DNA from 3 places in the Rhizobium sp. Root491 genome. Region 2 is predicted to be linked to each of the others. Evidence: riboswitches for the same ligand, from Rfam matches in the RefSeq annotation. Region 2 holds a riboswitch; each other region holds the start of a gene.

Region 1 (2,198 bases), on a different contig from region 2:
TCGGGGTTGCCGGCTGGAAGCGGCCGGAAATGATTTCATCCATCAGATCGCGGGCAAGCTGCTCGTCGCCACGCGCCAGAGCCAGCGCCACCATGCAGACGCGGTCCTCATAACGCTCCAGGTAACGCTTTCCGTCGAAGGTCTTCAGCGTATAGGACGTATAATATTTGAAGGCGCCGAGAAATGTCGGAAAACGGAACTTTCTGGCATAGGCCTCGTCGTAGAGGTCACGGACGAAATTGAAGGAATAGTGGTCCAGCACCTCCTGTTCGTAATATCCCTCGGTCACGAGATAATCGAGCTTTTCCCTGAGATTATGGAAAAACACCGTGTTCTGATTGACGTGCTGAAGGAAATATTGCCGTGCCGCAAGGCGGTCCTTGTCGAGCTGGATCTTCCCGTTTTCATCGTAGAGGTTCAGCATCGCGTTCAGCGCGTGATAGTCCAGTCCCGCGTCCAGGTGTTTCGGCGCGCCGGTTACTTGTTGTTTGGCATCCGTGTTGCGCACCGCGCTCGAGGTCAGCGTGTCCAAAATCGTTCCAATCCATGATTGACGTTGGCGACATCTTCCTCCGTGCCGAGAAGCTCGAAGCGGTAGAGAAACGGCACCGCGCATTTACGCGACACGATATCTCCGGCGGATGCGAAAGCTGCGCCAAAATTCGTATTTCCCGCCGCGATGACGCCGCGAATGAGATTTCGGTTTGAGGGCTCGTTCAAAAACCGGATAACCGGTTTCGGTACCGCTCCTTTCATGCCGCCGCCCCCATAGGTGGGGGTGACGAGAACATAGGGCTCCGACACGTGAGTAACGTCTTCCTCGGCGCCGAGCGGCAGGCGAAGCAATCGTCGCCCCAGTTTCTGAAGGAAGCGATGAGTGTTCTCAGACCGGCTGGAATAATAGACAATCAGCCCCATCGCATCGCCTCCTCAGCTGATCGAGCCAATCATGTCCGGACGGAAACCCGCCCAATGGCGTTCGCCCGCAACGACCACGGGAACCTGCATGTAACCAAGGCCGCGAACGCGATCGAGGGCATCCGCATCTTCGGAGATATCGACGATCTCGTAGCTGACACCGATGCGGTCAAGCGCACGATAGGTGGCAGTGCACTGGACGCAGGCGGGTTTGCTGTAAACGGTGACGGTCATTGTTTCCTCTTTCGAAGCCGCTTTTACGCACGGCTCAACATTGCCCGCCTGCAATCACAAGCGGGTGGCGATGGTTCTGTCATTCTGGCGAGGCGCGCGGCTCAGGCCGCGTAAGATCTCTGTCTACACCGACGAGCGTAGAAACTTATAAAAATGCACTGGCATGACTTCACCCCGAAGCTTGTTCTGGAGGGGGCAGAAAAGGGCGCACGCAATTCATTTGCGTCATACACCTTCCTTCCGGACACCCCGCCCGTGGACGTTTTCGCTCAAGGCAGGTCTCCTGACTTGCGGGTCAAAACATCCATTCCCACCTTCCCGGAGCTTTTAGCGCCAGTGGCTCAAATCGGAACGATGCTCACCGCTTACAGTTGCGGGGGCAGTTTCGGCATTGCTTCACCATAATGGTGTTGCGCACCGAATTCCCGTCTTAGCTCCCGACGCTTGCGAATCGAAAGAACCTTGAACACCACATATAGTATATGAGGAATTTTTTTCGTCAATAATTAGACATGCGAAAGCCCCACCCTGTGGATCAAAAAGATTCAACACATGGTCAACAAAGGCTTAACGGTGAATGTTCGATGCCGCCTACGGACGGAAGCGGCGGGTTATTTCCAGATATCGATGCGAATATCGGCGGGGCGTGAGTTTTCAATCACCCGCTTTCCGTTGGGAAGATCATTTTCGAACAGTTTGGCGTGAATCTCGGTCGCATCGAGACCATAGCCCTGCCATCTATCCCGCAGGCGTTCCTCGAGCACCGCAACGGATGGGCCTACGAAGACGGTAAGATCGAAGCTGCCGGAAAGCTTCGTCCACGGCGCCTCGTTCAACAGCAGATAGTTGCCTTCGGCAAGAATGAAGCGTGTTTCTGGCGCGATGGCGCGAGCGGAGGCAATGGCAATTTCGCGGGAGCGGTCAAAAACCGGGACAAGAACTTCCTGCCCGCCCTGACGAACTGCGGAGACGATATCAAGAAAGCCGCGCACGTCGAAGGTCTCCGGTGCGCCTTTTCGCGGCAAGAGCCCCCGTTCTTCGAGAAT
Region 2 (2,198 bases):
TGCCTTTTCGAGATACCGCCGCCCGGCAGAAAACAACGAATAGAGCCGTTATCCGCAGGTCATCTGACTGATGTGGTGGAACTAGACCGGGCGGCTTTTGGCGTTTCGCGCCGGAACGTTTTGCAGCGACTTTTGACGCAGAATGCGGGTTACGGTGTGTTTGAGGCGGACCGTCTTACCGCTTTTGCGCTGCGCCGTGCGGCGGGGCGGGGCCACATTATCGGTCCGGTCGTTGCGGGTGCGGACATGGATGCGATTGCACTCGTAAGGCGGCATTTTACCGATCTTGACGATGAGCTGGTGCGTCTCGACACCATCAGCGACAACAATCTCTTTATTGATTTTATTGCGCAATCCGGCTTGGTGGTGATTGAAACCCTTACCACCATGTCCAAAGACGCACCTCAACCGGCGCCCTCCGGCGCTACAAAAATTTTCGCGTTGGCGGGTCCGTCTTTGTGCTGAGCTGCAGCACTATCGCAATTGACGCCCCGGCGCTTGCCCCTTATGTCAGAAAGCGACGGTTCCTGAAGCCGAAGGGCAAAGGGATTAATAGGGAACATGGTGCGGGTGATTTCTATCGCCCAATGCCGTGGCTGCCCCCGCAACTGTAAGCGGATTGCCGCTCATCCTCGTGACGCCTGAAAAGCGTCATGCCACTGCACCCTTCAAGGTGCGGGAAGGCAGATGAACGGCGCATATTCGTGAGCCAGGAGACCTGCCGTCATAATATTGACCATCGTTACGGGCGGGGATGCCCGGAAGAGGAGCTGATTATGACCTTTCCGTCCGCGGAAACGTATTTAGAGTCCCGTTCTCCATCTCCACACTTGTTGTCGCTCTGTCACTACGCGTTTTGACGCGCGGCCTGCGGATCACGCCACTTTATTTAGACTGGAGAACATATGTTTCATTTCAAACGCCTGCCGGTTTCCGCCGGTCTTCTGGCTGTCGCATTAGCGGCCTTGCCCGCCGGTGCCGCTCAGGCTGCCGAAACCGCCTATCCGCTGACGATCAATAGCTGCGGCCACGAAATCACCTTCAAGCAGGCGCCCGCCCGCACAGTATCGGTCGGCCAGAGCACGACCGAGGTTCTCTATCTGCTCGGCGTGGCCGACAAGGTGGTAGGCACGGCGCTGTGGATCGGCCCGGTTCTGAAGGGTTACGAAGACGCCAATGCCAAGGTGGAGCGGCTTGCCGACAATGATCCGAGCTTCGAGGCGGTGGTTGGCAAGAGGCCGGACCTCGTGACGACGCAGTTCCAGTGGCAGATCGGTCCCGAAGGCGTTGTCGGAACACCGGAGCAATTCGCCGAACTCGGTATTCCCGTTTATACCTCCCCTGCCGATTGCATGGGCAAGGACAATTCCGGCGGCGGCGACGGCGTGCGCAAGTCCGTTTTCACCATGGACCTGATCTACCAGGAGGTCCGCGACCTTGCGAAAATTTTCAACGTGCAGGATCGCGGCGAGGAAGTCGTTGCCGACCTGAAAAAGCGTGAGGAAGCCGCCCGCGCCAAGATCGCTTCGGCGAATGGCAAGATTTCAGCAGTCTTCTGGTTCTCCAGCGCCGAGCTGGATATCGATCCTTACGTGGCGGGCCGCAATGGTGCGCCGGGTTACATCATGTCCGCGCTCGGACTGAAGAACGTTATCGAAAGCGATGAGGAATGGCCGACTGTTGGCTGGGAAACCATCGCCAAGGCCAATCCGTCCGTGATCGTTGCCGGCAAGATGGACCGCCGGCGGTTCCCCGCCGATGACGTCGCCGTCAAGCTCAAGTTCCTTGCTACCGATCCGGTTGCCAGCATCATGCCCGCCGTCAAGGCGGCCCATGTCTTCGAAATGGACGCGCAGGCGATGAACCCGACCATCCGCACGATCGAAGGCATTGAAACGCTGGCCGAGGCGATTTCCACAGCCGGTCTCGCCAAGTGAACGGTCTTTCCGTCAATCTTGGCAGGGCGGGTCTGGCTTTTGCCGCACTCGCCCTGCTGCTCGTCGCGCTGATGGCCGGTGCGGCCATCGGCGAGACTGCCATTCCGTTCGACGTGGTGGCAAAGACCATTGCCAATCGTGTCTTCCATGCGGGTTATCCGCTGGAGCCGCTGGATGAGGGCATCGTCTGGAGTTACCGCCTCAGCCGCGCCGTTGTTGCCGCGTGCTGTGGCGCCTCGCTGGCGCTGGCCGGTGCGGTGC
Region 3 (2,198 bases), on a different contig from region 2:
GGAACCTCGGATCTGGGAGAAACGGGCAGGGGTGCGGGCGGTGCCGGAACGCTGCTGTTTTTTCCTATTTGAATTTGCAGGGCGGTGCCTGCGGCAATAGGATCATAATCACGGCGGTGGCGGATGCAAACGGAATGTTTGTGCCATTCAACGCTCCACGCCAGACGATCGACAGGCCTGGGAGGCAGCATGCGCAGTTCCATCGAAATCTTCAACATCCGCACTCGGCAGATGCGGGTGGTCTGGCAGACGCCGGAGCTGTTCGAGGCTCCGAACTGGTCGCCGGACGGGAAATACCTGCTTCTGAACTGCGACGGTCTGCTTTATCGCCTGTCACTTGCCGGCGACCCTTCGCCGGAAAAGGTCGATACCGGCTTTGCGACAATCTGCAACAATGACCACGGCATTTCGCCTGACGGTTCGCTTTATGCCATTTCCGACAAGGTGGAGTTCGGCAAGAGTGCCATCTATCTGCTGCCTTCGACGGGCGGAACGCCGCGGCTGATGACGAGGAACCTTCCCTCCTACTGGCACGGCTGGTCGCCGGACGGGAAAGGTTTCGCCTATTGCGGCATTCGCGATCAGGTTTTCGATATTTATTCCATGGACATAGACAGCGGCGTTGAGACACGCCTTACCCATGGTGAGGGCCGCAATGACGGGCCGGATTATTCGCCGGATGGAGAATGGATCTATTTCAACTCCAGCCGCACCGGCCAGATGCAGATCTGGCGCGTGCGGGTGGATGGCTCGGCCGTCGAGCGTATCACCGACAGCGCCTACGGCGACTGGTTCCCGCATCCGTCTCCCAGCGGTGACAAGGTCGTCTTCGTCTCCTACGACGCCGATGTCTTCGACCATCCGCGCGACCTCAACGTGCGCGTGCGGCTGATGGATATGGATGGCGGCAATGCCGAAACGCTGTTTGACCTTTTCGGCGGGCAGGGAACGATGAATTCGCCCAACTGGTCACCGGACGGGGATGAGTTCGCTTATGTGCGGTATTTTCCCGTTGGGTGATGCGGTAGGGGGTGCTTCAGCCGGCGCGCGTCTGCGCGGCGGCTGAAGGGCGCAATACGCAGGTGAGGTGGCCACGGTCACATTGCCGCATCGCTGCGCAAGATACTTGTATTTGCAATCTTTGTTGCTCATAAGCTTCTTCGTCAGGTGCCCGCCCTTTAGGGCGGGAGAATCGGGAATCCGGTGCAAGACCGGAACGTGCCCAGCGCTGTGAGGCGGATGCCCTTTTTCTTGATGCCACTGAATCCATTCGGGAAGGCGAAAGTGGGCGGATGAAGCCGAGTCAGAAGACCGGCCTGACAGGATAGACCAGACCGCGTGGACGGCGGCAGGTTGTTGCAGCAGCGCGTCGTGCAGGCGAAAACCGGAGCCGGTTTTCGTGGCGGCGCGCCAGCATTGTTGGGGATAGACGATGCCGACCGATCCACTCGCGACCAGTTCGCTCGACGCCAATGCATTCGATCACGCGCTTTCGCCCGCCTATCCGTTTTCCGAGGGGGAGCGAGAGGCGATCTACCGTGCCATCGAAACCCGCCGTGATGTGCGCGACCAGTTCCTTCCGGATCCATTGCCGGAAGATGTGGTCGAGCGCTTGCTGAAGGCGGCGCATTCCGCGCCTTCGGTCGGTTTCATGCAGCCGTGGAATTTCACGCTCGTCACTGACGGTGCGGTCAGGCAGGCAGCCTGGGTTGCCTTCAGCCGCGCCAATGGCGAGGCGGCGGCGATGTTCGAGGGGGAGCAGCAGGCGCTTTACCGCAGCCTCAAGCTTGAGGGCATCCGCAAGGCGCCGCTCAGCATCTGCGTCACCTGCGATCCGACGCGTGGCGGCAAGGTGGTGCTGGGCCGTACCCACAATCCGCGCACCGATGTCTATTCCACCGTCTGCGCCATCCAGAACCTCTGGCTTGCAGCGCGCGCCGAAGGCATCGGCGTCGGCTGGGTCAGCATTTTCCACGATAGCGACATTCGCACCATTCTGGAGATTCCCGACCACATCGAGATCGTCGCCTGGCTATGCCTCGGCCGCGTCGATACACTTTATACCGAGCCGGAACTGGCGGTGAAGGGTTGGCGCCAGCGCGTGCCGCTGGAGGAGCTGGTGTTTCGCAATCGCTGGGGTGGACGGTAAAGAGAAGACGCGACCATCTTGTGAGTGAGACAGAGCGTTGCCAACTCCA

Evidence for each region. Region 2 has a riboswitch for cobalamin ahead of ASD46_RS12190 (ABC transporter substrate-binding protein). Riboswitches for the same ligand answer to the same signal wherever they lie in the genome.
Region 1: another riboswitch for cobalamin. It lies ahead of nrdH (glutaredoxin-like protein NrdH); the one in region 2 lies ahead of ASD46_RS12190 (ABC transporter substrate-binding protein).
Region 3: another riboswitch for cobalamin. It lies ahead of bluB (5,6-dimethylbenzimidazole synthase); the one in region 2 lies ahead of ASD46_RS12190 (ABC transporter substrate-binding protein).

The regions. Positions count from the first base shown of each region.
Region 1 is NZ_LMFF01000001.1:1,353,630-1,355,827, forward strand. It holds gene nrdE (class 1b ribonucleoside-diphosphate reductase subunit alpha) at 1-532, opposite strand, end outside; gene nrdI (class Ib ribonucleoside-diphosphate reductase assembly flavoprotein NrdI) at 520-918, opposite strand; gene nrdH (glutaredoxin-like protein NrdH) at 931-1,152, opposite strand; cobalamin riboswitch at 1,408-1,632, opposite strand; gene ASD46_RS06730 (nucleoside triphosphate hydrolase) at 1,764-2,198, opposite strand, start outside.
Region 2 is NZ_LMFF01000012.1:277,865-280,062, reverse strand. It holds gene ASD46_RS12195 (GNAT family N-acetyltransferase) at 1-465, shown strand, start outside; cobalamin riboswitch at 505-741, shown strand; gene ASD46_RS12190 (ABC transporter substrate-binding protein) at 906-1,937, shown strand; gene ASD46_RS12185 (FecCD family ABC transporter permease) at 1,934-2,198, shown strand, end outside.
Region 3 is NZ_LMFF01000016.1:180,834-183,031, reverse strand. It holds gene ASD46_RS19370 (TolB family protein) at 190-1,020, shown strand; cobalamin riboswitch at 1,149-1,335, shown strand; gene bluB (5,6-dimethylbenzimidazole synthase) at 1,433-2,149, shown strand.